Regions from separate parts of the Sphingopyxis sp. 550B genome, predicted to be linked through region 3. Evidence: predicted binding sites of a transcription regulator. Region 3 holds the regulator's gene; each other region holds the start of a gene.

The links. The regulator LexA, encoded in region 3, represses DNA repair genes until DNA is damaged. The targets are predictions, from matches to a motif close to GTTCCNCNCTTGTTCT.
Region 1: AC2S9W_RS10555 (transcriptional regulator) is a predicted target of LexA. The motif match lies at 4,541-4,556, and genes of this name have one in related genera.
Region 2: recA (recombinase RecA) is a predicted target of LexA. The motif match lies at 7,342-7,357, and genes of this name have one in related genera.

Annotation. Positions count from the first base shown of each region.
Region 1 is NZ_CM171610.1:2,254,629-2,264,636, forward strand. Features, by position in the region: gene AC2S9W_RS10520 (conjugal transfer protein TraV) at 1-59, opposite strand, end outside; gene AC2S9W_RS10525 (DsbC family protein) at 64-966, opposite strand; gene AC2S9W_RS10530 (TraB/VirB10 family protein) at 963-2,303, opposite strand; gene AC2S9W_RS10535 (type-F conjugative transfer system secretin TraK) at 2,296-3,051, opposite strand; gene AC2S9W_RS10540 (type IV conjugative transfer system protein TraE) at 3,051-3,623, opposite strand; gene traL (type IV conjugative transfer system protein TraL) at 3,634-3,921, opposite strand; gene AC2S9W_RS10550 (hypothetical protein) at 3,949-4,278, opposite strand; gene AC2S9W_RS10555 (transcriptional regulator) at 4,629-5,090, shown strand; gene AC2S9W_RS10560 (AlpA family transcriptional regulator) at 5,136-5,372, shown strand; gene AC2S9W_RS10565 (hypothetical protein) at 5,463-6,401, shown strand; gene tnpA (IS66-like element accessory protein TnpA) at 6,662-7,114, shown strand; gene tnpB (IS66 family insertion sequence element accessory protein TnpB) at 7,111-7,467, shown strand; gene tnpC (IS66 family transposase) at 7,499-9,022, shown strand; gene AC2S9W_RS10585 (hypothetical protein) at 9,064-9,948, shown strand.
Region 2 is NZ_CM171610.1:3,750,686-3,760,693, forward strand. Features, by position in the region: gene AC2S9W_RS17335 (SDR family NAD(P)-dependent oxidoreductase) at 1-595, opposite strand, end outside; gene AC2S9W_RS17340 (enoyl-CoA hydratase/isomerase family protein) at 609-1,415, opposite strand; gene AC2S9W_RS17345 (Zn-ribbon domain-containing OB-fold protein) at 1,503-1,895, shown strand; gene AC2S9W_RS17350 (thiolase family protein) at 1,895-3,046, shown strand; gene AC2S9W_RS17355 (maleate cis-trans isomerase family protein) at 3,093-3,836, shown strand; gene AC2S9W_RS17360 (PhoPQ-activated protein PqaA family protein) at 3,893-5,083, shown strand; gene AC2S9W_RS17365 (TetR/AcrR family transcriptional regulator) at 5,253-5,945, shown strand; gene recA (recombinase RecA) at 6,186-7,265, opposite strand; gene AC2S9W_RS17375 (response regulator) at 7,382-7,732, opposite strand; gene AC2S9W_RS17380 (hybrid sensor histidine kinase/response regulator) at 7,725-10,008, opposite strand, start outside.
Region 3 is NZ_CM171610.1:3,465,786-3,475,793, forward strand. Features, by position in the region: gene AC2S9W_RS16070 (anthranilate synthase component II) at 1-129, shown strand, start outside; gene trpD (anthranilate phosphoribosyltransferase) at 126-1,124, shown strand; gene trpC (indole-3-glycerol phosphate synthase TrpC) at 1,156-1,941, shown strand; gene lexA (transcriptional repressor LexA) at 2,041-2,715, shown strand; gene AC2S9W_RS16090 (ComEC/Rec2 family competence protein) at 2,669-4,777, opposite strand; gene gltX (glutamate--tRNA ligase) at 4,897-6,366, shown strand; gene AC2S9W_RS16100 (citrate synthase) at 6,406-7,689, shown strand; gene AC2S9W_RS16105 (sensor histidine kinase) at 7,771-9,138, opposite strand; gene AC2S9W_RS16110 (hypothetical protein) at 9,135-10,008, opposite strand, start outside.

The DNA of each region.
Region 1 (10,008 bases), 1.2 Mb from region 3:
CAGCCACTGGCGAAGCCGGCCAGACAGGCGCAGGCGAGGAGACGTGTCGGAAACCGCATGGGTTTATCCTTTCGGAGCTGGGGTGGGGGCAGCGCGCAGGAATTCCCGGAGCACTGCGGCAGGGCGGTAGCCTTCGAGAACGGCGCCATCGGCGGGGCGCACGATCACCGGCGTGCCGCCAAAGCCGTGAGCCCGCGCGAAGGCCTCGTTGGCATCGAGGCCGCTCGTGTCGCAGGGTTTGGGATTGGCGAGCGCGAGGCCCGAATAGGCCATGTGGAGGGCGACTTCGGGGCGCGGCGAGCACAGCACCCGTTCCGCATCGCGGCGGCTCTCAGCCCCGAAAATCGAGATCGGCCGTTCTTCGACCCGCGCCCCGATCGCCTTCAGTTCCGCCTCAAGCTTCTTGCAGTAGCCGCAGTGGAAGTCCGAGAAGACGACGACGCGTGGACCATTGGCAGGGCCCCAGGTGATCGCGCCGCTCGGGGGAAGTTTGCCGAGCGGAACATGGCGCGGTGCCGTACTTCGGGCAGACGCTGCGTCGGGGCTCGGGCCGCCTTCTGCTTGCGTCTCGGGATTGCTGCGCCGCGCAGCGCCTGCCGCCAGCAGATCCGGATTGAGGGCAAGCAGCCGCGCAGCCGTCAGATCCTGACGGGCTTCCATGTCGTAGACCCGGCCGATCACCAGGTATTTCGCAGCCCGGTCGACATAGAAGAGCGTCGATTTGGACGCGACTTCGCACAAGCCCCCAAGGCCTTTGCAGTTGATCGCGTCGATCGGCGTCTTGGGCAGGCGCAGCTTGAGTGCCTCACGCACCTTCGCCGTGTCCGGAGCGGCAGCAGGGGCTGCAAGGCTTGCTACACCCCATCCGGTCGCGGCCGACAAGACGATGATTGCTGCCAGCCCTGCGCTGGCACGCAACCAGCGGCGCCGACCATTGCCGTGCTCTAAAAGCGAGTTTTCGATCATTGGGAGTTCCTCACGTAGACGCCGTCGAGGAACACGATCTCGACATCGATGCCGGTCGGCATCTCGACGACGGGTTGGTACTGTTCGGCGCGCTCGATCAGGTATTTGCTGACCGTGTCGGCGGCATCGGCGGCGCCTTGGCCAAGCCCGCCACCGAGGATGTCACCAGCCGAGAGCTTGGAGCGACTGCCATCGGGGTTGGTCGTGACGCCGGAGAACACGCTGTTGGCGTTTGCGGAGAAGCCGCGCCCGAAACCGCCGACGATCCCGGCGAGCAATGCCTGGCTGACGAGGCTGCCTTCGCGGCTCACGACGCGACCCCGGACCCCGGACTTGCCAGCGAAGCTGATGAAGCCCTTGACCTCGCTCACTGCGACCCGGCCACCAGGCTGATCGCAGGTCATGCGGGCAAGCTTCACATAGACCTTCTCGCTGCTGAGATCCCCGCGAGCCGCGCCGTTGACAACGCAGCCCTGGATCCGAGTGGTCAGAACCTTCCCGTTCTGCATCACCGATCGGGCCGGGCCGGTGATCCTCAGCACCACGGGCAGCGGATCGGTCTGGCTGGCGACGCCCGCCGAAGCATCGACGCCAACGATAACCCTGGCCGGCGCATAGGAATTGGGCGGCAGGTAATCAGGCGAGTCCTCGACGACGACCGGCGGCGCATCAGGGCGGCCCACCCGGAGACCGCTGCTCCCTGCCTTGTCAGAGCTGAAGCTCATCAGCTTCACCTCGCCAGGCGACGGGATCATGCCGCCCTGCGGGTCGCCCCCAGTGGACACAGCACCGGGCTGGGACGAACGCCCCCGCGCGTCATAACCGCCCGCCTGCGGCCCATAGGCCGGTGGCGGTATAGCGGGTGCCGTCGTCGCCGGCTGTGCGGCTAGCCGTGTCTTGAGCTCGGCATTCTCTGCGGAGATGGCATCGATTGCAGCCTGCCCATCGACCCGCATGGCCTGGTTTTCGGCCTTGAGAGCGGCAAGCTGTGCCTCGATTTCCGTCCGCGGGATGCTTCCATCCTTCAGCGCCTTCTGCTCGCGCGTGACCGCATCGAGCCGGTTGCCATAGGTCGCGACGAACTCGCGCTGGGACAGATCGCGGTTGACCAGACCTGCCGTGTCGATCGTCTGCGCCGCATTGGGATCGCCGGTCTTGGCCTTGTCGTCACCGCCAAGGATGAACCAGCTCCCGCCGAGCAGCGCGAGCGCTCCCAGCGAGCCCAGCAGCAGCTTCTGACGGTGCGCAGTACGCGCGTTGAGTCCGGAAAGTTCGGACGGCGCCGCGCTCTCGGCCTGCAGAGGGGCCGGGCTTGGCGTATTGACTGCATCAGTCATGGCCGGTCTCCCCGTTTGCGCCGACAACAAAGGCGGTTGTGCTGGCCCCGGGTTCGAGCTTCGGCTCGGCAATCGAGACGGCGAGTGTGTCGCGGGGCGCGAGATCGCGCTCGGCCAGCGTGACGGGCTTCGACCCGCGATTGTGGACGCGGACCACCTTCCCGGTGAGGCTGGCACCGCGATAATCAGCGATGAGCTGAACCTCGAGATCGCCGACCCTTGCGGGCATGGCGGTCGACTGGCGGACCTCGTAGCCATCGACAGTGCGGTCGTTGGCCATGGCCTGGATGAGCCTTACGGCGCTTGTCTCGATCGGGGTTTGGCTCTCCCAGTCCGCCGCCCGGTTCTTCGCGATGGCGGGGTTGGTAATGAAGACCTGGGTCGCCGGAATTTGCTCAACCCGGCACGCGACCTTGTAGACGAAGCCCTTTTTCGTGGTGGCGAAGAAGCTGATTGCCCGGGCGGCGTAGGTTTCCGGAACCGACACATAAACGTCGCCGCGCACCGGCTCGTTGGTCACTGCAAAGTCGTTGTAGGGCGTGCCGGTCGAGATCTTCGAGACGCTGGCGAATTGGTCGTCGATCAATGCGAAGCGGGTCAGCTCGCGCGCTGAAACGCTGCACTCGATCCCGGCACCGTCAGCCGTTTGCTTGAACTGGTCGGCGGCATGAGCGGGGGATGCTGCTATGAGCAGAGCGGCCGCGCTCAGAAGTAGACCCCGTGTATGGGTCCCTTTTCGGTAAGCCATCACTGGGCCTCCTTCGATTTGTCCTGTGGGGGGAGCTGGGCGAACCCTGCCAGCGCCAGGCGCAGGCCGCGGTAAGTCCAGCTGAAGCGGAAGCGGCGCTCGTCACTCGCAATCACCTGCGCGCCGACGAAGGTCTTGAGGGTTCCGGTCACATCCGAGGTCAGCCCCTTCGGATCGACGCTCATCGACCGGATCACGAAAGCCTGGGTGACGTCTGAGCCCCGCTGCTCCTCGACAATCCGCACGAGCTCAGCTTTCAGCCGCCCATAGCTTGCGGGATCCGCTAGCTTCAGGATCTCGTTCATCCAGTAATCGAGGCCTTCGGGGCTGCGATTGAGGAGAACAAGTGCCGCATCGCGGGTGACGAGCTCGAGATAGTCGGCCTCGACCCCGGCGCTGCTCACCGTGAGTTGCTTGGGAACAGTTGGCACCAGCACGACCTCACGGTCGCGGGTGGCGGCAAGGCTCCCTGCGATGACCAGTGCGAGGCCGAGACCGGCACTGGTGAGCGCGAACAGGTTCCGCTGGCGCAGCAACGATTGCTGACGTTCGTGTGATATGTCGGAAAACATGGGCTTCCCCTCAACCGGCAAGCAGTCGGCAGTGAGAAGGCGGCGTTGCCTTGATGCCCAGAAATCCTGCAGGCAGATACCAGTATGCGGCATGGGCTACCCAGGAGCTGGCGCGTCCTGCTTTTGCCTTTCGCAATGCGAACCAGGCGCCGAAGGCGACTATGATGCCGATAAAGATATGCTGGGTGAGGATCCCCCAGGTGAAGGGGGCCAGCATTCCCGCGAACTCGTCGATGGTCCAGAAGCCGATCAGCTCCGGGTCATCAAGGCGCCGGGGAATGATGTAAGGGTCTGCCATGGCGCCGCCGCCTTCCCGTCCGACCGCTCAGATAACCGCGGTCACGACCGAGGTGACGATCGGAACACCCGTGCCGACGCCGATGCCGACGCCCACCGGAACGGCGACTTGGCCGAGCGAAAATCGCCCGGACGCCAGACCGATCAGGCCACCGGCGAGGCTGAGGACCGTGATGATCTTGCCGCCCGAACCTTCCAGGAAATCCGTGAATTTGGTGAGGGCAGGGGTGAAGGTCGTATCCGCGCCAGCGTAGGCGGCGCTCGCCGCAAGCGCCGCGACTGCGACCGGGATGGCAATGTTGAGGGTCTTGCCGAGACCCTTGACGCTGGCGCGCCGGGGGAGGGTGAGAGACTGCATGTGAAGCTCCGGTTGGAGGGGTGGTCACAGCGTTCTTGCGTTCGCTGTGTGTTCCACATGCATCTAGGAAGCGATCGTAGGAAAGGGTTGGCATCCGATCCGCTTTGGAGACGGATGGATGCGGACACATTTTTCAGCGCTCGTCGGTCTTCAACAGCAATAATGACTATAATATAGGGTTTTTATGTCGAAGATCGCCGCCGGATACGCCGTGATCCGCCGACGAGTCGGGCAGAGGAACTGATTCGCCTTTAAACGAGATGTTCCACCTATGTTCTTTTCATTTTCCTACATGGGATGCTTCGCGTTATGCCTGCGAGTCGCACCAGTGCAGAAGCTAGGAGACAACCATGTACCATCCAACTGCCGCCGCCAGACCGGCCAATGAAAGCCTGGCTCGGGTGCTCGCCCATGCGATCGATGCCGCAGGCAAGCCCCGCCACAGGATCGCCAATGAATGTGGGATGCATCGCGAGACCCTGCTTCGCGTTGCGCGTGGTGAGCGGCCCATCGGGCTCGACGAAGCAGCTCGTGTGCTTGCCGCCTGTGGAGCTCACCCGCGAGCCAGCATGATCCTCGCTCTCGCCGGGCAGGAAGATCTCGCTTGCGAGTGGATGCATGGCGAGATGGGCGAGTTTCTCGAAGAATTCTTCACCAGCCTGCCCGTCCATCTTCAGCGGACCCTCGGCCGCCGGATCGAGGACCTGCGGCCTAGGTGGGCCAACGGCACCTCACAGCTCGTGGCGCGAATGCTCGCCAAGCACATCGATGATTTTGTGGGCCGAGACATCGCGATGTCGCTGTCGCGGTAAGTTCTTGAGTTCGGAGGGGACCGAACCTTGCGAATGAGATCAGCAATGCCACATGCAACACAAGATGAAATGCGCACGCATCAACCGTCCGAAGCGGTGCCGCCGGCACGGCTTCTACGCCTGCCCGAAGTCATGGCGCGCGTGGGGTTGCGGCGTTCGGCAATATACCAGCGGATGAGTGAAGGACGTTTTCCCAGGTCCCGATCATTGGGCCCGAAATGCGCAGTCTGGGTTGAGACGGAAATCGACGCTTGGATCGCATCGATCGCTGAGACGCGGTAGGAGTGGAATTGTGCGTGATGGGTAACCTATCACGTTTCGCTTGACTCTTTGGTTGTGATACGTCACATATCACTTCCATAGGAGATCGGCATGGACATTCCCTCAATCGAAGCGCTTGAGCATAACTTGCGCGAGACGCTGGTACTTAAGGCGGAAGAGCTCGCTGTTCTCGCGGGCGGTGAGGTCGGCGCTCGGTTGGTCGCCGAGTTGACCGGGGTGAATGACGTAGGCGGCGTTCCGACGGATTGGTTTGCCAGCGAGGGCCAGTTGATCCGCATCGACTTGGATCGCCTCGCCATCACAACCAGCGTCCGAGATCTCCACGACCGACTTAATGCCCGAGCTCTAGGAATCCGTGTTGGTGACGGCTGGCTCTCCTCCGATGAAATCGAACAGGAAGCTCTCGACCCGATTGAGCAGTTTCTTTCGTCGCTGTCGCATATCGCGTTAGCCGCATATGACTGGACTTCGAGCCGCAATGGCGCGCTCAAACAGCTCCTGCACTTGGGGAAGGCTTGGCATCATCTCATCGAGGCTCTCGATGCCGGGTCGCAGGGAGACTTTAGCAGCGAACCATTGACCGTCACCGACGTTGCAAACCTTGCTGGGATAGAAGAGCGGACGCTGCGCAATCGGGTCGGAAAGAATGGCCCCCTACGGTCGGTCGAGCAGTATCGGCAGCGCAAAAGCGCAGTCTCTCATAGAGGCTTTGTTGCGATCAATCGCTTCGATGCGATCGACTGGCTGCTGTCGCGTCGTGGTTTCACGCTTGGAAACCTTCGCCCTGGCTTGTTGGCTTCTCGTCTCGAGCAAATCTCAGAACCCGCTACGCGTGCTCGCGCAGCGTTGATATCGGGCATGGCTCTTGGGCAGAGGCTTGAGCGGATCGCCAATGAAACGGGTTGCGCGACGACTGATGTAAAGCTGCTGGCGGACGGTCACGGACCGCTCGCCTTCATCGACCCGGTGGTCACCTACATCATAGACTTCGACAGAGCTCGATTGTCCAACACCGCCCCGGCTGAATAGCCGGAGGGACGATCGGGATGGCGCTATATGAGCGCCCGTGAGGCCGGCGACACGCTTCGCGCCGGATGAAATCAGGTCGGTTCACCTTTCCCGAACCCGGTTTCCCTGAACGCGGGGACACGCGTGACAGCCGGAGAGACGGCACCCCATTTCCTATTGGGGCGTGCGCATCAATGTAAGCGGAGCCGCGGCCCCACCTTGCGGGCTTGAAGCGCAGCGCCGAGTCTTCGCGCCCTGATTGGGTGGAGGACGCTGGTGCTATGACGATGCCATATGATGATGCTGGCACCAGCGAGGTTCGGCGGTTCGAGGTTTTCACCGGGGCGGGTCGACGGCGCGACTGGCCGGCGGATGTGAAGGTGTCGATTGTCGCCGAGAGTTTTTCGGGTCACGAGACGGTCTGTGCGGTGGCGCGACGGCATGGCTTGAGCCCGTCGCAACTGTTCACCTGGCGCCGGGAGCTTCGCAGGCAGTTGGAAGACCAAGGTCTGATGGTGCCGACGACAACGCCACCGCCGTCGTTCGTACCCGCCGTGATCGATCCATTATCACCGAGCGATCCGGCACCTGCAGTCAGGCGACCCCGGAAGCGCCGTCGCTCGCAGGTGAGCGCTGTCGAGTTGGAGATCGACGGGGTGGCAGTGAAGATCAGCCGTGGCGCCGATGCGGGCGTGATTGCCGCGGTGATCGAAGCGCTCAAGGCGACACGATGATCGGACCTGGCGCTGGCGCGCGGGTGATGGTCGCGACGCGCCCGGTGGATTTCCGCAAGGGGCCAGATGCCTTGGCTGCGCTGGTCGGCGCCGAGTACGGTGGCGATCCCTATTCCGGCGTGATCTATGTGTTCCGGGCGAAGCGCAGCGATCGGGTCAAGCTGGTCTGGTGGGACGGAACGGGTCTGTGCCTGATGGCCAAGAAGCTTGAGTCAGGAGGCTTCCGGTGGCCGGGCATCCAGGACGGTGTGATGCGGCTGACTGCGGCTCAGCTGGCTGCGCTTTTGGAGGGTCTGGACTGGCGGCGGGTGCATGGCGGGCGTCGTCCGATTGCCCCGCAGATTGCGGGTTGACGGGACTTTCGATGACTGATTCACTGCTTCCATGCTCATGGAAGCGGACCTTCCCGATGACGTTGAAGCGCTCCGTGCGCTGGTCCTCGAACAGGCTCGCGAGATCGACGCGCTGAAGGTTTTCAAGGCTGAGATTGAACGCCTGAAGGCGATCATCGACGCCTTGCAGCGCCACCGTTTTGGACGACGGTCGGAGCAGCTCGATACCGACCAGTTCGAGCTTGCCCTTGAAGAAGTCGAGACGGCCTTGGCCGAGGCCGAACATGCCAGGGACAAGGCAAGCCGGGCTCCTGCCGAGCGGCCGCGCAAGACCAACCGGGGATCGCTTCCGGCCCATCTCGAGCGGATCGAGCAGGTTGTCGATATCGACGACAAGGCTTGCCCCTGCTGTGGCGGCGCACTCCACAAGATCGGCGAGGACGTGGCTGAGCGTCTCGATGTCGTGCCGACCACCTTCCGCGTTCTTGTCACCCGCCGGCCACGCTACGGTTGCCGTTCCTGCGAGAGCGCAGTCGTTCAGGCTCCGGCACCGGCACGGATCGTCGAAGGCGGCATCCCCACAGAAGCGCTGATCGCGCAGGTGCTGGTTGCCAAGTATGCTGATCACCTGCCGTTATACCGACAGTCACAGATCTACGCCCGGCAACGTATCCAGCTCGATAGATCGACGCTGGCCGACTGGGTCGGCCGGGCAGCATGGTATCTGCGGCCCCTGCGTGATCACATCCTCGAGCGATTGCGACGATCGCAGCGGCTGTTCGCCGACGAGACCACGGCGCCGGTCCTCGATCCGGGCCGCGGGCGGACGAAGACCGGCCAGCTATGGGCCTATGCTCGCGATGACCGGCCTTGGGGCGGCGAGGATCCGCCGATGGTCGCCTATGTCTATGCCGCCGACCGCAAGGGCGAGCGCGCCGAGGCGCATCTTGGAGATTTCGCCGGAACACTGCAGGTCGATGGCTATGGCGGCTATGCCGCGCTCGCCAAGCGCCGCCAGCAAGTCCAACTTGCCTTCTGTTGGGCACACGTGAGGCGCAAGTTCTACGAGCTGGCTGACAGCTCACCGGTCGCCACCGAGGTGCTCCGCCGCATCGCCATGCTCTACGCCATTGAGGACGAGGTGCGAGGCACGTCTGCAGAGAAGCGCTGGTCAGTCCGCGCGGAACGCAGCCGCGTCATCCTCGATGATTTGCGCCAATATCTCGATGCGCGGAACCGCCAGGTCAGCGCCAAAGCCAAGCTCGGCGAGGCGATCCGCTACGCGCTCAATCGCTGGGAAGGCCTCTCGCGCTTCCTCGACGACGGCCGCATCGACCTCGACAGCAATACCGTCGAGCGTAGCATCAGGCCCCTGGCCCTCAACCGCAAGAATGCGCTGTTCGCCGGATCGGACGAAGGCGGCGACAACTGGGCGGTGATCGCCACGCTCATCGAGAACTGCAAGATCTCGGGCGTGACCCCACACACCTGGTTGACCGAGACCCTCGCCAAGCTGGCCAGCGGTCATCCCGCAAACGCCGTCGGCGAACTTATGCCCTGGACCGCCGTGGGCTGAAAACACCGGTTACGCATCAATCCTCAGCAAGAGGCTTCCATATGTACCGACAGCTTCTACCCAACGATGACAACAGCTCACTGGCTTTGAATCACAAGGCTGTCGCTGAAGCTCGCCAAGTCGCCGACTTCTTGGCCACAATGAGCACTGCGGAAGTCGCGCGCAGCGTCCAAAGCGGAGCACTCGTTTCCGACCCGCATTTTGGCCGCGGCCAACATGGGGAGCTAGGAGCATTCTATGCTCCATTTGACTGGTTGAATGCCGAAGCTGACATCGTGATTGTCGGCATAACGCCGGGTATGCGCCAGGCGGAGACTGCGCTTTTGAAGCTTCGTCAAAAGCTCTCAGCATCCCGACTAGACGATCAGGCGATGAGCAGGGCATTGAGCGACGCGAAAAAGGCGGCTTCGTTCGAGGGCTCAATGCGGGGGATTGCTGCGCAGCTCATGGATCATTTCGGCTTCCACAAGCTCTTCGGTCTGGAAACCACATCGGAGTTATTTGGAAAGGCGGCAAATCGCGCCCATTACACGTCAGTGTACCGCTACCCGGTCCTGAAAGAGAATGGGCACGGATGGCGTAACTACTCCGGCGGCGAAGACCCTAAATCGCGAGCAAACCCGCTACTGGTGCGCTTCGTCGAGGAATATCTCATTCCCGAGCTCAGTTGCTTCAAGAGCGCCTGGATCGTGCCGTTCGGGCCGACTCCCGCCGCAGTGCTACATGATCTTGGCCAGCGAGGCGTCGTCGACAAAGCCCGAATTCTCTCCGGCTTGAACCATCCCTCTGGCGAGCAATGGAATCGGCATAATTGTCAGCTCGATCGGGTTGATCATGCTCACTGCGCAAAGAACGTTGGCTGTGCGAAAGTCCAAGAGCGTTCACGCGCCCTTCGCAACCGGATTACAGAATTGATTGGGTGTTAAACGGCTAGCGGTGAATTTCGACGAGGGCCCATCTACCGCAAGTCAGAACTGCTCGCTAAG
Region 2 (10,008 bases), 280 kb from region 3:
TCGCGATGGCGATATTGTTCGCCGTCACCCCGTGACGTCCCATCGTTCTGGCAACCGCGCGCGTGAAGCCCGCCGCGCCGGCCTTCGCCGCGGAATAGATTTCGAGACCCGGTTCGCCGACCCGTCCGGCATCGGATACGATCGTGACCAGCCGGCCGAATTTCCGCTCCATCATCGCCGGCAGTACGGCACTGGAGCAGTTCAGCACGCCGTACAGATTGACGCCCAGAAAGGCGTCCCACGTCGCCCGGGATGCCGACCAGAATGGTGCCGGTTCGACCTCGTCCGGCTTCGCCCCCATGTTCCCCGCATTGTTGACGAGGATATCGACCGGACCGAACGCCTCCGCGGCCTTCGCTACCATCGCCTCCACGGCATCGCGGTCGGTCACGTCCGCCGCGATGCCGACCGCTTCGCCCCCCAGCGCGCGAACCTCTTCCGCAACCGCCTCCGCGCGGTCGGCGCGGAAATCATTGACGACGACTGCCCGGGCTCCCGCTCCGGCAAAATGCAGGGCGATCCGGCGGCCGACGCCCTGCCCCGCTCCGGTGACGAGGCATGTGCGCCCTTCCAATGTCAGAATCTGCCGGTTCAACGCTATCCCCCCTTCAGCGCGCCGTCGTCTTTTGCGGAGAGAATATCCCCGCATAGACGGCATCGTTCGTCATCGAACGCTCACGAAAATCGTCGCGCTCCTCCTTCGATCCCATGTCGCGGACGACCCGGCGCTCCATCGCCAGTCCCTCCGCGAGCGGCAGGTCGAGCGACCGGTTGAGGAGCGCCTTGCCGGCCGCGAGGGCATAGGGCGCCTTGCCGACGAGTTGCGCCACCAGATCCTCGACGCACCGGTCGAGCGCCTCTCTCGATGCGACCGCCGTCACCAGGCCGACCGCTAGCGCCTCGCGCGCACTCAGCGAGCCGCCGAGCAGGATCAGTTCCTTGGCCTTGGCGAGCCCGACCAGCCGCGGCAGGCGCTGCGTGCCGCCGGCCCCGGGCAGCGCGCCGAAGCGGATTTCGGGAAGGCCGATCTTCGCGTCGTCCACCATGATGCGGAAATCGCAGGCGAGCGCGATTTCACAGCCGCCCCCCATTGCGGCGCCGTTGATGACCGCGATGACCGGCTTCGCCACCGCCTCGATATGGCTGACGAAATCCCGGCGCGGATCGCCCGTGACGCCTTCTTCGGTGATCATGTCCTCGATCTCGCGCAGGTCGGCGCCGCCGCAGAAATGCTTTTCGCCCGCACCGGTCACCAGGATGCACGCGATCTCGCGATCGGCCTCGAGTTCGTCGAGCGCGTCGTTGAAATCGACCGTGAGCTGCATGGTGATCGTGTTGGCGCGCGCCGGACGGTCGAGGATGATCGTCGCGATCGCCCCGCTACGCTCGATACGGATCGGCCTGGCCTGTTGCAAAACCCACTCCCATGTATTGCTTGACTGAGGAATTTAATAATCTCATATTATCCAAGTCAACACATTTTTTGAAACGGGGGAAAAGCTTTGGCGGGGCTCTTTTTGGAAGGCGAGCCGAACCCGGCGCTCAGGGGGCAGGAATGCGAAGGCTGCGGCCGCGTCGCCTTTCCGCCCAATCCCTACGGCTGCGAAAAATGCGGGGCGCCGGCCGCGAAGCTGGTCGACCGCCCGCTGGCCGGGCGGGGGCGCATCGTGGCATTCGTGACGACGACCCACGCGAACCGGCGCGATTTGTCGGTGCCCTATACGGTGGCGTCGATCGCGCTCGACGATGGCCCGGTCATTCGGGCGATCATGACCGACTCGACCGGCGAATCGCTCGCCGCAGGCGATGCGGTCGAAACCGTGCTCGTCGAGCGAGCGGCGGACGAGGAAAGCACCGACCGCGTCCTGCGGTTCCAGAAGCGCGAGGCGGCGTGATGCGCCGGCCGCTGCGCGATTATCGCCCCGTCCATGTCGTCGGGATCGGCCTCCATCGGTTCCAGCCGCTCAGCGAGACGACCTATGTCGAACTCGGCCTGACGGCGATTCGCGAGGCGATGGCCGATGCCGGGATCGTCTTTTCCGCCATCGACTCCGCCTATTGCGGGACGGCGCTGCTCGGCATGGCGCCCAGCCGTGCGATGCTGAGGCATCTCGGGGCCTCGGGCCTGCCGATCACCCAGGTCGAAAATGCCTCGGCTTCGGGATCGACGGCCGTGCGTCAGGCGGTTCTCGAAGTCGCCAGCGGCATGGCGGACGTGTCGCTCGCGATCGGGCTCGACAAACCCGCCCCGATCCGCCTCGCCCACGAAGCGGCGGGCGTTCCCGATCTAGTCAACGCCTATGCCTCGCCTTTCACGCATTTCGCGCTGCTCGCCGACGATTATATGCGCCGGTACGGGGTCACCGCCGAACAGGTTGCCCGGGTCGCGGAAAAGAATTTCCGAAACGCATCGAAGAACCCCCACGCGCACCGGCAAAAGGGCTATTCGCTCGCGGAGATATTGTCCGGCCCCAATATCTCCGGCCCCCTGACCCGGCTGCAATGCTGCCCGATCGGGGAAGGCGCCGCCGCCGTGATCGTCGCGTCCGACGACGCCATCGCGCGGCTCGGCCTCTCTCGCGCGCGCAGCGTCCGGGTCCTCTCGTCGACGTCGCGCTCGGAGCGGGTTTACGACCCCGGCGCCGATCCCGACACCGAGCTGACCCGTGAAACGCTGGCCATGAGCTGCGCGGAAGCGGGCGTTTCACCCGGCGACCTCGACGTCGTCGAATTTCACGACGGCTTCTCGATCGAGGAGCTGCTCTACGTCGAGGCGCTGGGCGTCTGCCCGCCCGGGCAGGCCGCCGGACAACTGGCGCGCGGCGATTTCGACATCGGCGGGCGCGTTGCGATCAATCCCTCGGGCGGCCTTCTGGCGATGGGGCATCCTATCGGTCCGACCGGCGTCGGCCAGATTTGCGAGATCGCGCGCCAACTCCGCGGCGAAGCCGGCCCGCGCCAGCATCCGGGGGCCCGCCTCGGGCTCGCCCATATGGTCGGCATCGGCTCGGTGTGCGTCGTCCACATCCTTTCGGCCGCCGATTGACCCCGGCTCGCACCGGTCCGTCAGCATCAGTCAACAGGAATCACCCATGCGCATTGGTCAGATCGTTCCCAGTTCCAACACCACGATGGAAACAGAAATTCCCGCCATCCTGCGCGGGCGCGAGCGCCTGCATCCCGGCGATCGCTTCACCTTTCATTCGAGCCGGATGCGGATGAAGCAGGTCACCAGGGAAGAACTCGCGGCGATGGATCGCGACAGCCTGCGCTGCGCGGCGGAACTGGCCGACGCCGCCGTCGACGTGGTCGGCTATGCCTGCCTCGTCGCGATCATGAGCATGGGCCGCGGCTATCACTGCGCCAGCCAGGACGCGCTGCAGGCGCGAATGCGCGAGGAAGGCCACGCCGCGCCGGTCATCACCTCGGCCGGCGCCCTCGTCGACGAACTCAGTCTGGCGGGCATCCGGTCGGTCGCGATCGTGACCCCCTATATGCCGGCGCTGACCGCGCTGGTCGTCGATTATATCGAGGATCAGGGCATCCGCGTGGTCGACGCGATCGCGCTGGCGATCCAGGACAATCTCGAGGTCGGGCGCCGCGATCCGATGGCGCTGGTCGACGATGTGGACCGGCTCCGGATCGATGGCGCCGACATGGTGGTCCTGTCCGCCTGCGTGCAGATGCCGTCGCTCGCCGCGGTCCCCGTCGTCGAGGACAAGCTCGGCCTGCCGGTGACGTCGGCCTCCATCTGCACCGCCAGATCCATGCTGCGGTCGCTCGGCCTCGAACCCGTCGCGCCGGACGCCGGATTCATGCTGGCCACCCCCGACTGACGCCGCCTCCATCGCCACCGCAAGGTCACCGAACCCGCAACCGAAAGGCCACGATCATGGCAAAAGACTACCAAAAACCCACCACCACCCCTATTCTCATCGCATTCACCGAGGCGCAGCAGTCGCGCGAAACCTACGGCGGCGGGGTGGCGAACGTAGTCCTGCAGGGCATGCATCTGCGGCGCCCCGACGCCACCCGCGACACCGTACTCCTCTTCATGCACCCCACAGCGACGCTCGACACACTGCCGCTGCCGCGCGAGCTGGCGCGGCGCGGCGTTCCGGTGCTTGCGTGCGGCAGCCGCTATCCGCACAACGACAGCGCACTGATCATGGAGAAGGTGCTCGTCGACCTTGGTCACTATGTCCGATATGCCCGCGAACGACTGGGCTACAGGACGGTCATTCTCGCTGGCTGGAGCGGCGGGGCCTCGCTTTCGGTCTTCTATCAGTCGCAAGCCCAGAATCCGACGATCACGGCGACGCCGTGCGGCCATGCGATCGACCTGTCGGGGCTTCAGCCGGCCGATGCGATCATGCAGCTTGCCGCCCATTCGGCGCGTGCGCGGATCATGACCGAGTCGATGGATGCTGCGCTGCGCAGCGAAGGCGACCCGACCGATCGCAACGCCGCCTTCGACCTCTATGACTGCATCAACGGGCCGAAGCCGCCCTATGCCCCCGATTTCGTCGCGGCCTATCGCGCGGCGCAGATCGGCCGCAACCAGCGGATTACGGCGCGGGTGCGCGAGACGCTAGACGCGCTGAAGCGGCGCGGTTCGGCCGATCAGGAACGATGCTTCGTGACCCACGGCACCATGGCGGACCCCCGGTGGCTCGACCCCACGCTCGACGCCAACGGGAGAGCTCCCGGAATCTGCTACCTCGGCGAACCGGAGGCCGTGAACAACGGCCCCATCGGGCTGGCGCGGTTCGCGACCCTGCGAAGCTGGCTTTCGCAATGGAGCATCGACGAATCGCGCGCGAACACGGAGCTTCAGGGGCCGCATGTCACGGTTCCCGCGCTGGTGATCGCCAATGCCGCCGACGACTGCTGCCCGCCTTCGCACACCGACACCATCTATCGCAGCCTCGGCGGTCCGAAGGAGCTGCACACCATCCCCGGTGCCAATCATTATTACATCGGCCAGCGGGAGCAGTTGGATGCCGCCATCACACTGATCATCGACTGGCTTCGGAAGGGCGGCCTGCTCGAAGGCCTGCCTGACGCCTCTGGAGGGGGGTGAGGGGGGGTAGCGCGCCGCTGCCCCCCCTCTTCCCTCCGCCGCGGGCGCGCCCGACGTTGCGTCGCGCACAACTGTATCTTAAACGACGGGCATTCGCGAAACGGGGCGCGAGGGGCGCTGATACCGCCAGCGCGGCCCGTGCGACTGATAGAGGTGGGACAATAGTCCATTGACCAGTATATCTGCAGACGGCGCAAAAGCCGAGACGAGCCCGCAGCGCGCACCCCAGCGGCGCAAGCGGCGGGAGCAGCAGCGCGCGATCGAGACCAAACAGGCCATCCTCGCAGCGGCGCTGCGCGAGTTCGCCGACAAGGGATTCGACGGCGCCAGCACGCGGGAGATCGCCGACAAGGCCGACGTCAACCACCGTTTGATCGGGCATCATTTCGGCAACAAGGAATTGCTGTGGGAAGCCACAGCCAAATATGTTTTCGGCGAATATGTCGCGCAGCAGCGAAAGCGATATCAGGGCCTGGACGGGGTCGATCAGCCCATCCTGCTGCGTCTGATGCTGCGCGAGTTCATCCTGTTCAGCGCCAAGGTTCCCCAACTCCACCGCTTCATGGTCCAGGCCAACGAAGGCGGGCAGAAGCGGCTGGAATGGCTGATCAAGAATCATCTCGCGCCCGGCATCGCCATGGACCTGATGATTTTGCGAAAGGCGCAGGAGGAAGGCATGCTTCGCAGCGGCGACCCGATGCACCTGCGCTATCTATTCATCGGAGCGGCCACGTCGGTGTTCACGCTGTCCGAAGAATATCAATTCATGTCAAAGCAGAATCCCTTCGATGAGGATTTCATCGAAAATCACATCGAAATGGTTCTGTCGCTTTTCCTGACGCCGAAAGACAACGCGCCCTAATCATCCTTAGGGGGATTTCCAGATCAGGTAGCCGACAGGTTCACAAAAACCTTGCGGAACCCCCCGTCGGGGGCCGGTAGACTACCAGCGCGAACAATGCGAAGGCGCCGAGAGGCGCATCAACGGCGGGCGGGCCGACCTACTTCAAGAGAAGAACTTGCAGGCCCAGAGGGCGTGGACCCGCCGCCGCCGGCCGGCCGGCCCGGAAAACGGGACCGGCCGAACGGGAGACGGATACGATCAGAGATCGTCGTCTTCCCCGTCGTCGGGACCGGTCATCATCTCTTCCGCCACGGCATCGGTGCGACCGCGGATCGCGCTTTCGAGCCGCTGCATCAGCTCGGGATTCTCGCTCAGGAAATTCTTCGCATTCTCGCGGCCCTGCCCGATTCGGATCGAATCATAGCTGAACCAGGCGCCCGATTTCTCGACCAGCCCGGCCTTGACGCCGAGGTCGAGGATCTCGCCGATCTTCGAAATGCCCTGACCGTACATGATGTCAAACTCGACCTGCTTGAACGGCGGCGCGACCTTGTTCTTGACCACCTTGACACGCGTCGTGTTGCCGACGATCTCGTCGCGGTCCTTGATCTGCCCGGTGCGGCGAATGTCGAGGCGGACCGAGGCATAGAATTTGAGTGCGTTGCCGCCGGTCGTCGTCTCGGGATTCCCGTACATCACGCCGATCTTCATGCGCAGCTGGTTAATGAAGATCACCATGCAGCGCGAACGGCTGATCGACCCGGTGAGCTTGCGCAGGCTCTGCGACATCAGCCGTGCCTGCAGGCCGACATGACTGTCGCCCATCTCGCCCTCAATCTCTGCGCGCGGAACGAGCGCCGCGACCGAATCGACGACGAGCACATCGATCGCGTTCGAACGCACCAGCGTGTCGACGATCTCGAGCGCTTGCTCACCGGTGTCGGGCTGCGACACGATCAGTTCGTCGATGTCGACGCCAAGCTTCTTCGCATAAACGGGATCGAGCGCATGTTCGGCGTCGACGAAGGCCGCGGTGCCGCCCATCTTCTGCGCCTCAGCGATGCAATGCAGCGCAAGCGTAGTCTTGCCCGAGCTTTCGGGGCCATAGATTTCGATGACGCGCCCGCGCGGCAGGCCGCCGACCCCCAGCGCGATGTCGAGCCCGAGCGAACCGGTCGAGATCGCCTCGACCTGCATCGCCTCCTTCGAGCCGAGCTTCATCACCGAGCCCTTGCCGAAGGCGCGGTCGATCTGCGCCAATGCGGCGTCGAGCGCCTTCTGTCTGTCTGGTCCGTTCACTGATTTCCCCGATTCGACGAGTGACAATTGTCCGGCCATTTGCCGTCCCTTTCCTGCTCTAGAGCGAGCGCAGAGGCATCGCAACGCTCTACCTTTGTGCCACATTTGTTCTATAGGAACAAGAGGGGAACAAAATAATTTGGTGAGCGGAAAGGCTACCCGGTGAAGAACGCGCTCAGGGCCGCCTCGATCTCCGCGAGGCGGAAGGGTTTGGTCACCATCGTCCGGTGCGCGTGCGCGGGCGGGATGATGTCGCCACCGCCGGTGGTGAAGGCAAAGGGAATCGCCCGCGCCGCCAGCGCATCGGCCACCGGCCATCCCTTGGTTTCGCCTAGGTTGATGTCGATCAGTGCCGCTGCAACCGGTTGCGCGTCGAGCACCGCAAACGCCTCCTCGATCGACGTCGCCTGCGCGGGCTCGGGAAAGCCGAGCGCTTCGAGCATGTCGACGAGCATCATGCCGATCAGCACGTCGTCCTCGACCAGCAGGACCAGCCGATCATCCATCATCGGACACCCGGTGCGCGGCATCGTCGAGCGCCGCCGAAACAGCTTCGGCAAGTTGCGCTACGGAAAAGGGCTTGGGCAGGAAGGCGACATGATCGATATCGATCGACTGGCGAAGTTGCTCCTCGGCATAGCCCGACATGAAGAGCACAGGCAGCGCCGGCCGCTTCGCACGCATCGCGCGGACCATCGTCGGACCGTCCATCGTCGGCATCACGACGTCGCTGATCACCAGATCAACCTTGTCCATGCCCGCGAACCGCTCGAGCCCCTCCTCGCCCTGCGACGCTGTGACGACGCTGTAGCCCGCGCGGGTCAACGCGCGTTCGGCGACGGCGCGGACCATGTCCTCGTCCTCGACCAGCAGGAGGGTGCCTGTGCCCCATTGGGACTTCTTTGCGCGGATCGGAGCGGCGGGAACGGCGGGGGCGCCGCTGCCGGGAACGGCGGGCGCGCCGCTGCCGGAGACGGCGGGGGCGGGGGCGGCGGTGCGGTGGACGGGCAGGTAGATGGTGAAGCTCGTCCCCTCGCCGGGCCGGCTGTCGGCGAAGATGAAGCCCGCCGACTGCTTGATGATGCCATAGACCGTCGACAGGCCCAGCCCCGTCCCCTTGCCGACGTCCTTGGTGGTGAAGAAGGGTTCGAAGATCTTTGGCAGCACGTCGGCGGGAATGCCCGCGCCGGTATCGCTGACCTTGAGCGCACTGTAATCGGCGGGCGGCATGAACTCGTTGCCCATCTGCCGCACCTCGGCCGCCGACACCGGATAGGTCTCGATCGTCAGCGTGCCGCCGCCGGGCATCATCGCATCGCGCGCGTTGACGGCGAGGTTGATGATCACCTGTTCGAGCTGGACCGGGTCGGCGCGCACCGCGCCGAGCCCGCGGCCGTGATGGACCGCAAGCTGGACCGTGTCGCCCATCAGCCGCCTGAGCAGGTGCGACACCTCCGAAATCACGTCGGGAAGCTGCAATATCTGGGGCCGCAGCGTCTGCTGGCGCGAGAAGGCGAGCAATTGCCGCGTCAGGCTGGCGGCACGATTCGCGTTGCTGCGGATATGCTGGATATCGTCATAGTCGCTGTCGCCCGGCGTGTGGCGCATCAGCATCAGGTCGCAGCTTCCGAGCACCGCGGTCAGGATATTGTTGAAATCATGCGCGACGCCGCCCGCGAGCTGGCCGACCGCCTGCATCTTCGACTGCTGCGCGACCTGGCGCTTGAGCCGCGTCTCCTCGCTCGAATCCTTGAGGCTGAGCAGCACCGCCGCCTCGCCCAGCCCGCGCACGCCGACGACGCGCATCGACACCGGCTCGTCGCCCTGCCCGACGAGGCGGATCGACAGATCGCCGCCGACCTGCTGGCCGCTGCTGTGGCGGCGGATCATGTCGGCGAGCGGCCCCTTGTCCTCGCCGACGACGAGGTCGCCGGGGTAGCGCGGCATCCGGCCATCGGCCACCCCCGCCGCGCGCCCGAAGGCGCGGTTCATGTAGAGGAACCGCCCGTCGCGATCGACGAGCGCGAGCCCGAAGGGGAGCAGCGACAGCAAGGTCTCGATATAGGTCTGCGCGGTGCCGCGGTCGGCGGGCCCGACCTCCTCGTCGATCAGCGCGAGCAGCAGCGGGCCGGCGGGATCGGCCGGCGCCAGCGGAATCTGGAGCATCCGCACCGGCGGAGCCCGGTCGCCCTCGCGCGCGAAGGTCAGCCCGCCCGAATCGTCGAGCCGCAGCATCGCCGCCACGTCGCGCCCGGCATAATGACTTGCATCGCTCTCGCCGAGCGCCCGGAGCAGAAAGGCTTGGTTGGCGACGCGCAGCCGGCCCTCGGCATTGACCAGCGCCGTCATCACCCCCGCCTGCCCGAGCGTCCGGCCCGCCGGTCCTTCGAGGTGGCGGAGGATCTCCGACGCAAGGTCGAGGCGGTCGATCGCCGCGAAGCGCCAGACCAGATAATCGTCGGCCTGCCCGGTGCGATTGACCTGCGCGCGCAGCGGCAGCGCGCCGACCTTCAGATCGTCGACGCGCCCTTCGCCGTCGCGCCACGCCGCGCGGCCGGCGTTCTTCAGCGCCTCGGCGCCGCGCCCGTCGAGCGGCAGGCCGGGCGGGGTCACGAAACCGCCCATCCAGGTCGCGAACAGATCGTTGGCGCAGACGAGGCGCCCTGCCCGGTCGGTCACCGCGATCGCGACATCGTCGTGATCGACCGCCTGGCGCAGCATCGTCCAGTCGGGCGCCGCCGCCTCGCTGGCTCCCACGGCGGGAAAGACCCGGCGCAGCAAC
Region 3 (10,008 bases):
CATGTCGAACTGCCGATCCACGGCGTGCAGTTCCACCCCGAGAGCATCGCCACCGAGCACGGCCACGCGATGCTCGCCAATTTCATGCGGCTGGCGGGGCTGCCGGTCGCCGAGCGGCAGGCGGCATGAGCCGCTTCGGCCCCTTTCCCGACCCCGCCCGCTTCCTCGAACCCGACGAGGCGGCGCATGCCTTCGCAACGATGCTCGACGGCGGCGGCCGCGACGAGGAGGTGGCCGGCTTCCTCTCCGCGCTTTCGGATCGCGGCGAGACGATGATCGAGATCGCCGCCGCGGCGCAGGCGATGCGCGAGCGGCTGATCCCGATCCAGGCGCCCGCGGGCGCGATCGACGTCTGCGGCACCGGCGGTGACGGCCACCACACGCTCAACGTCTCGACCGCGGTGTCGATCGTCGTCGCGGCGTGCGAGGTTCCCGTCGCAAAGCACGGGAATCGCGCCGCTTCCTCGAAATCCGGCGCGGCCGACACGCTCGAGGCGCTCGGGCTCGACATGGAGCGCGCCGGGCGGATGGCGGAGGCGCAGCTCGCCGACCTCGGCATCTGTTTCCTCTTTGCCGCCAACCATCATCCGGCGATGAAGCGCATCCAGCCGATCCGTCAGGCGCTGGCGCGCCGCACCATCTTCAACCTGATGGGGCCGCTCGCCAATCCGGCGCGCGTGACGCGCCAGCTCATCGGCATCGCGCGCCCCGCCTATGTTCCGGTCTATGCCGAAGCGCTGCACCGGCTCGGCACCGACCATTCGCGCGTCATTTCGGGCGACGAAGGGCTCGACGAGCTGTCGCTCGCGGGCGGTAACGAGGTGGCGGTGGTGACGCCCGACGGCGTGCAGATGCAGCGCAGCACCGCGGCCGACGCCGGTCTGCCCTCGCATCCGATCGCTGCGATCCGCGGCGGCGACGCCAGCTATAATGCCAGGGCCTTGCGCGACCTGCTGCGGGGCGAGCACGGCGCCTATCGCGACGCGGTGCTCTACAACGCCGCCGAGGCGCTTGTCGTCGCGGGCGCGGTCGACAGCCTCGTCGACGGGGTCGAGGAAGCCGCCGAGGCGATCGACAAGGGGCTTGCCAACGCGCTGCTCGATTGCTGGATCGCCTACCGATGAATGACGCCCAGCGCCCGGAAAAGCATTCCATATGAACAAATTGACCGAAATCCTCGCCACCAAGGCCGAAGAGGTCGCCGAGCGCCGCAAGAGCCGATCGGTGACGCAGCTTGATGCGATCGACGCGGGCGCGGTGCGTGGCTTCGCGGCGGCTCTCGAGGCGAAGATCGCGGCGGGCGGCTTCGGCCTGATCGCCGAAATCAAAAAAGCTTCGCCTTCCAAGGGCCTGATCCGCAAGGATTTCAATCCGGCGGACCATGCGCGCGCTTATGAAGCCGGCGGCGCGGCGTGCCTGTCGGTGCTCACCGACGCGCCGTGGTTCCAGGGGCATGAGGAATTTCTGATCGCCGCGCGCACCGCCTGCAACCTGCCGGTGCTGCGCAAGGATTTCATGATCGACCCGTGGCAGGTCGCCGAAGCGCGCTCGATCGGCGCCGACGCGATCCTGATCATCGTCGCCGCCCTCGACGACGGGCCGATGCGCGAGATCGAGGCGGCCGCCCTCGAACGCGGCATGGACGTGCTGGTCGAAGTGCACGACGAGGCCGAGCTCGACCGCGCACTCACCCACCTCCGATCGCGCCTGATCGGCGTCAACAACCGCGATCTTCGTACCTTCGAGACCGACCTTGCCGTCACCGAACGGCTTGCGAAGCGCGTTCCACCGGGCACGTTGCTCGTCGGCGAAAGCGGCATCGCCGCCCATGCCGACTGCCAGCGCCTCGCCCGGAGCGGCGTCCATGCCTTTCTGGTCGGCGAAAGCCTGATGCGGCAGGCGGACGTGACCGTAGCGACGCGGACGTTGCTGGAGGGCTGACGGCGTCCACGGCTCAAGCCGCTCCGTCATCGCTTGACAAGTTCCGCTCTGTTCCACTATCGTTCTCTATATGTCCATTGACAGCATGGAGACCGAGAGATGTTGACCGCGAAGCAGCACGAACTGCTCCACTTCATCCAGCAGCGCCTCGACGCGAGCGGAATTTCGCCTTCGTTCGAGGAGATGAAGGATGCGCTCGGGCTCAAGTCGAAATCGGGCATCCACCGGCTGATCAGCGCACTCGAGGAGCGGGGCTTCCTGCGCCGCCTGCCCAATCGCGCCCGCGCGCTGGAAGTGCTCAAGCTGCCCGAGGCGGCGAAGGCGCCGGCGCGCGACACCGTCGTGCCGCTGCGCAAGCCGGCGCCGGCGTTGAAGCCGATCGCCGCCAACGACATCATCGAGGTCCCGCTGCACGGCCGCATCGCCGCCGGCGTGCCGATTGAGGCGTTCGAGGATCACAACCAGCTTTCGGTTCCCGCCGCGCTGCTTGGCGCGGGCGAGCATTATGCGCTCGAAGTGTCGGGCGATTCGATGGTCGAAGCGGGGATTCTCGACGGCGACTATGCGCTGATCCAGAAGGCGAACACCGCGCGCGAAGGCGATATCGTCGTCGCGCTCGTCGACGGACAGGATGCGACGCTCAAATATTTCCGCCGCGAAGGGCCGATGATCCGGCTCGATCCCGCGAACAGCGCCTATGAACCGCAGCGCTACGAGGCCGAGCGCGTCATCGTGCAGGGCCGCCTGTCGGGATTGCTTCGTCGTTACCACTGACCTGTTGCGGTCGCCGCCACGGATGCGCGTCGCCGGCGCGCAGCGCGGTGGCGACATGCGGTCGCTCGCCCAGATAGAGCGCAAGACCGCCGCTCGCTTCCAGACTGTCGCGGTCGATCGTCAGCCAGCGCCCGATGCATTCGCGTGGCAGCCAGCGGTCGCTGATCACCACGTCGGCCGCGGCGCAGGCGGCGGCCATGGCGCGGCCATCGATGCGGTCGCGGCCACGCGCGGCGAGGATGATGCGCCGTGTCGCGCCCTGCCCCTGCCGCCAGCGGCAGAAATCGGCGTTGCATTCGACATGGTCGAGATCGGCGAGCGCGGTGAAGGGGACGTCGATCCCTGCCGCTTCGGCCATCGAATCGCGGATATAGTCCCCCGCCCGCGCGCGTAGCAGCGCATAGCCGCCGCCGGGAACGGCCGCGGCGATGTGGCGTCCGTCGCCGGAGATCAGCAGGTCGGGACGCGGCTGCGCGAGCAGGATGGCGGCCCCCGCCAGCAGCGGCGCCACCCCGGCGAGCCGCCAGCGCGTCTGCCACAGCAGCAGCCACAGGCCGCCGAACAGCGCAAGCGCGAAACCGCCCGGCGGAAAGCTGGGCAGCGTCGCGACGGCTCCCGGCGCCGAAGCGACCCGGTGGGCGAGCGCGATCAGCAACCGCAGCGCCTGTTCGGCGACCCACCAGAAGGGCGCGCCGAGCCCGACGCCGTCGAACAGCAGCGCCAGCGCCTCCATCGGCATGATGACGAAGGTCGTCAGCGGGATCGCGACGATATTGGCGAGCGCGCCGTAAAGCCCCGCCTTGTGGAAATGGAACAGCGCGATCGGCGCCAGCGCGACCTCGACGACCAGCCCCGTCAGTAGCAATCCCGCCGCGGCGCGCAGCAGACGAAGCGCCGTGCCTTCGTCGCGCCGCGCCAGGAACGTGCGCATCCAGCGGCTTTCGTGCAATGCGATGATCGCCGTCACCGCGGCGAAGCTGAGCTGGAAGCTGGGTCCGGCGAGTGCTTCGGGGCGCCACAGCAGCACGAGCAGCGCACCCGCCGCGACGAGGCGCAGCGTGATCGCCTCGCGCCCCATCAGGAAGGCGGCGAGCACGAGCAGCGCCGCGATCAACGAACGCAGCGTCGGCACTTCCGCTCCGGCAAGCCAGGTATAGCCCGCCCCGGCCAGCGCCGCCGCGGCGGCGGCCAGCGGCAACACATGCCCCGCCAGCGCGAGGCGCCGGCTCAGCCCGAGCAGCCGCATCGCGAGCAGCATCACGAAACCGATCACCGCGGTCACGTGCAGGCCGCTGATCGACAGCAGGTGCGCAAGCCCGCTGCGGCGCATCGCCTCGTCATCCGTCTCGGCGATCGCGCCACGGTCGCCGGTGACGAGCGCCGCGGCGACACCGCCGGGCGATCCCGGCACCGCGGTGTGGATATGTGCGCTGAGCCGCGCGCGCAGCGGCTGGCGTCGCTCGCCCGCTCCGGGCGCGCGCGCGACCTCTCCCAGCACCGTCCCGACCGCACCGATGCCGTCGAACCAGGCGCGCTGGGCGAAGTCGTAGCCGCCGGGCAGGTTGGCCGCCGGCGGCGGCATCAGCCGCGCGCGCAGGCCGATCGACTCGCCGGGCGCGATCCCCGCCGCGCGCTCGCCGCTCAGCGTCAGCCGGACCCGCGGCGGCAGGTCGGCGCGCCCGTGCGGCCGCACGATCATCCGCACCGTGCCGCGCGCCGGCAGCGGTTCGACGCTTTCGACCACCGCCGAAAATTCGGTCGTAGCCGGATAGGCGAGCACCGGCGCCGCGACCCACGCGGCGCGCGCCCAGATCAGCAGCAGCCCCGCAGCCATCGTGGCGCAGGCGATCGCAAGGCTGCGCCCGGTCCGCCGCTGCCAGCCGATCAGCAAGCCGCCGCAGACGCCCCCGCCGAGAAGGAACAGCGTTCCGATCCACTGCGCGCGCGCCGGCGCCGCGAACCACAAGCCGATCCCCGCCGACAGCGCGACCGGCAGCCACAGTCCCAACCGCTCGCGCTCGCGGTCGAGCCGGTCCTCCAGCCACGCGAAGGCGCGCCGCAACGCGGCGGCCGCGCTTTCCCCAATGGGCGTTTGAAGCCTCCTTGTCGCCATGCTAGGGGCTGCCCCGACATCGTCCCCGGTCCCCGCCCGGGGCCGCAAGGTGAGTGAAAGAGGCCAGAGTGGCAACCGAAAACAAGACCGATCCCGCCGAAGCGACCGGCACCGACGTGGTGACGCGCTTCGCGCCCTCCCCGACCGGCTTCCTCCATATCGGCGGCGCGCGCACCGCGCTGTTCAACTGGCTGTTCGCGCGGCACCATGGCGGCAAGTTCCTGCTCCGCATCGAAGACACCGACCGCGCGCGGTCGACCGAGGCCGCGATCGACGCGATCCTCGACGGGATGCGCTGGCTCGACCTCGACTGGGACGGCGACGCCGTCTTCCAGTTCGCGCGCGCCGGCCGCCATGCAGAGGTCGCGCAGGAACTGCTCGCGAAGGGCGCGGCCTATCGCTGCTATCTGACGCAGGACGAGCTGGCCGCGATGCGCGCCGAGGCGCAGGAGAAGCGCGTCCCCTTCCGCGTCCGCAGCCCATGGCGCGACCGCGACGACGGCGATCCCGCCGCGCCGCACGTCATCCGCCTGCGCGCGCCGCAGGACGGCGCGGCGACGATCCGCGACCGCGTCCAGGGCGAGGTCACCGTCCAGAATGCCGAACTCGACGATTTCATCCTGCTGCGCAGCGACGGCACGCCGACCTATATGCTGAGCGTCGTCGTCGACGATAACGACATGGGCGTCACCCACGTCATCCGCGGCGACGACCATCTCAACAACGCCTTCCGCCAGCGGGCGCTGATCCACGCGATGGCCGAATCTCACGAGAATTGGCGCGAGCCGGTCTATGCGCATGTGCCGCTGATCCACGGCGCCGACGGCGCCAAGCTGTCGAAACGGCACGGCGCGCTGGGCGTCGATGCCTATCGCGACGAACTCGGCTACCTGCCCGAAGCGGTGAACAATTATCTGCTCCGTCTCGGCTGGGGACACGGCGATGCGGAGATCATCAGCCGCGAACAGGCGATCGAGTGGTTCGATCTCGCGCATGTCGGCCGCTCGCCGTCGCGCTTCGATTTCAAGAAGCTCGAGAATCTGAACGGCCATTATATCCGCGAGGCCGACGACGCGCGGCTCGCCGGCCTTGTCGCGCCGCGCGTCGAGCGGCGCATCGGGCGACCGCTGGACGATGCCGAGCACGCGGTGCTGGTGCGGGCGATGGATGCGCTCAAGCCGCGCGCCAAAACGCTGGACGAGATCGCCGAAGGCGCGCTCTTCCTGTTCGAGACGCTGCCGCTGCAAGTGGACGAGAAGGCCGCGGGGCTGCTAAGAGATGCGCCCGAAGGCCTGCTCGCCGATGCCACCGAAAGGCTGCGCGCCCTGACCGGCTGGAACGCCGAAGATATCGAGGCGGCGGTCCGCGAGACGAGCGAGTCGGCCGGAGTCGGGCTCGGCAAGCTGGCCCAGCCGCTGCGTGCCGCGCTGACCGGACGGTCGGTATCGCCGGGAATTTTCGACGTCCTGCTGCTGCTGGGACGCGATGCGAGCCTGGCACGACTTGACGCAGCGCACAATTTTCCGGCAGGGGCGTAGCCGCAACGGCTCCCGCCCTTACAGATCAGGGGAAGAACAATGACCGACATCGCAAAAATCACCCTGGGCGACAAGACCGTCGAAGATCCGGTGCTGAAGGGCACGGTGGGTCCCGATGTCGTCGACATCCGCAAATTCTATGCCCAGACCGGCGCCTTCACCTACGATCCGGGCTTCACTTCGACCGCGAGCTGCGAATCGAAGATCACCTATATCGACGGCGACGAGGGCGTGCTGCTCCACCGCGGCTATGCGATCGGCGAGCTCGCCGAGCATTCGAGCTTCATGGAGGTCGCCTACCTGCTGCTCAACGGCGAGCTGCCGACCGCCGGCGAACTGGAAAAGTTCGACAACACCATCACCCGCCACACGATGCTGCACGAACAGCTCGCGACCTTCTATCGCGGTTTCCGGCGCGACGCCCACCCGATGGCGATCATGTGCGGCGTCGTCGGCGCGCTGTCGGCCTTCTATCACGATTCGACCGAGATCCACGATCCGCACCAGCGCATGGTCGCCAGCCACCGGCTGATCGCGAAGATGCCGACGATCGCGGCGATGGCCTATAAATATGCGGTCGGCCAGCCCTTCGTCTATCCGCGCAACGACCTCGGCTACACCCACAATTTCCTGCGCATGACCTTCGGCGTCCCGGCCGAGGATTATGAGGTCGATCCGGCGGTGGTGCGCGCGCTCGACCGCATCTTCATCCTCCACGCCGACCACGAACAGAATGCCTCGACCTCGACCGTGCGCCTCGCCGGCTCGTCGGGCGCAAATCCCTTTGCCTGCATCGCGGCGGGCATCGCCTGCCTATGGGGCCCGGCGCATGGCGGCGCCAACGAGGCCGCGCTCAACATGCTGCGCGAGATCGGCCGCCCCGAGCGTATCCCCGAATATATTGCGCGTGCGAAGGACAAGGACGATCCGTTCCGCCTGATGGGCTTCGGCCACCGCGTCTACAAGAACTACGACCCGCGCGCGACCGTGATGCAAAAGACGGTGCGCGAGGTGTTCGCGGCACTGAACGTCAGCGATCCGGTGTTCGACGTCGCGTTGCAGCTCGAGGAAATGGCGCTTAGCGACGATTATTTCGTCGAGAAGAAGCTGTTCCCCAACGTCGATTTCTATTCGGGCGTGATCCTGTCGGCGATCGGTTTCCCGACGACGATGTTCACCGTGCTGTTCGCGCTCGCCCGCACCGTCGGCTGGGTCGCGCAGTGGAACGAGATGATCTCCGACCCCGCGCAGAAGATCGGCCGCCCGCGCCAGCTCTACACCGGCGCGACGCAGCGTCCCTATGTGTCGGTGGAGCAGCGCTGAGCCCATTCGGCGCTCAAGCTACCGCTGGGTTCCGCGTCCCCGCGAAGGCGGGGGCGCAAGCCATCGGCCCCCGCTCTGGTCCTAATCCCGCGCCGGCAGGCTCAGCGTGAAGCGCGCACCCTGCCCCGGCGCGCTGTCGATGGTCAGGTCGCCGCCCATCGCGCGCGCGAGACGGCGCGCGATGTAGAGGCCGAGCCCCGATCCGCCGCTGTCGGTGCGGCCGAGCCGCTCGAACTTCTCAAACACCATATCCTGTTGATCCGTCGCAATCCCCTGCCCCTGATCGGCAACGGTCACGGTCGCGCGGTCGCCCTCGCGATCGACGCGAATCCATATCTGCGAATTTTCAGGCGAATAGCGGATGGCGTTGCCGAGCAGGTTGAGGAGCACCTGCAGCACGCGGCGGAACTCGCCCCACGCGGGCGCCTTGTCGTCGAGGCGCGGCGCGTCGATGCGAATCCCCTTCTCTTCCGCCTTCATGCCGAGCAGCCCGACCGCACGGCGCGCGAGATCGCCGAGGTCGATCTCGTCGCGCGCCGCGCGAAAGCCCGGCCGCTCGATATTCTGGAGGTCGGCAAGGTCGTCGACGAGTCCGAGCAGGTGGCGCCCCGCATGCGCGATATCGCCGGCATAGCGGGCATAATCGGCGCGGATCGGACCGTCGAACTGCCCCGAAATGGTCTCGGCCGTCGCGATGATCCGGCTCAGCGGCCCGCGCAGCGCGCCGTCGATGCGGCGGCCGAACTGCGGGTCGGACAGCGGCAGCGATCCGAAGGCAGGATCGACGCGCGCCGGCGCGGCTGCATCCGCCGCCGCCCCTTTATCAGGCGTCGCGATACCGCGAAAGCCGGTGAAACGCCCGGTCGCATCGAACAGCGCTTCGCCCGACAAGTGCATCGCCAGCGGACCGTCCTCCCCCTCGACGCGCACCCGCTGGTCGGCGAACGGCGCCTGCCGTGCCAGCGCGCGCAGCACCGGAAAGCGACCATCGCCGTCGGGCTGCAACTCGAACAGTTCGGACAGCGAATGACCGGCCCAGCCGCCGGGGATCGCCGGGGCTTCGACACCTGCACGCAGGGCGACCATGCGCAGATGCTGATCGCACTCCCACGCCCACCCTTGCGGCTCGACCGCATCGGCGATCGCCGGCCCCTGCGGTTCGGCGGTCGGACGCGCTCGCCAGTCGCTGATTTCGAGGCTCGCACCGTCGGCATCGGGCAGGATGCGGACGAGCGCAAAAATGTCGCTGTGATCGTCGGCGGCGTGGAGCGGGCGGCTGACGTCGCGCTGCAGCCGTTGCGCGAGCGCGACCAGCCGCGCCAGATGCGGCAGCGCCAGCGGCCGGTTCAGTCCGCCGCCCGCGCGCTGCTGAAGGCGCAGCAGCGGCGCGTCGCCGCCGACCAGCGCGCCCGACCGGTCGACCCGGCCCCGGACGATCCGCTCGCTCATCCTTCCCCCTCCGGCGCCCCGGCAAGCGCCCGGGCGGGCACGCGCGCCAGCGATGCCTCGATCGGGGCGATCGCCCCGCGGTCGATACGCAGCGGCGCGAGCAGTGGTGGCAGGGCGGCGGCTTCCGCGCTCACCAGCGCCAGCGCCATCTCTCCATAGGGACGGCGATGCGCAGCGGCGGCAAGGCCGATCAGCGCGGGCCAGTCATGGCGCATCGCCGCGGCGGCGGCGGCATCGGACAGCGCCCCCTCCGCGACAAGCGCCGTGTGATAGGCGGCGGCGGCGGCGTCGATCCCGCTTTCGGATGCCTGACGCGCCGCGGCGGCGCAGGCCGCGTCATCGAGTTCGGCGACTGCGTTCGTATCCACTCCGGCGTGTGCCTGCCACTCCACGACGTCGTCCAACAGCGCGCGATAGATTTCGGGGTCGAGGTCCGCAACCGCGATGCAGGGATTGCCCAAGGCATCGAAGCGGCGCCGGTCGGCGATCGTCAGGTCGAGATAGGCCTTGTCAACCGGCGCAAGCGGTGCCTGCGGAGCGGCCGGGGGCGCATCCGCCGCGTCCGTGTCGCTCACGCCGTCGGCCGGTGAGGATGTGTCGCGATGCAGCGCCGGCAGCGCACGCCAGCGATGCTCTTCCGCGCGCGCGAAACAGGGCGCGGCGAGCCGTTCGGCGCCGGGCAGCCCTTGTACCAGCCAGTCATGCCACAGCGCTGCCGGATCGATTCGCACACCGAGCGCTGCGGCCGCCTCACCGACGAGCCGGCGCGCGATTCCGAGGGTCAGCGCGCGCTGTTCCTCGGTCAGCCGGTCGGTCAGCGGCGCCGCCAGATGCGCGGCAACATCGCCGAGACGCGCCGACAGCGTCGGC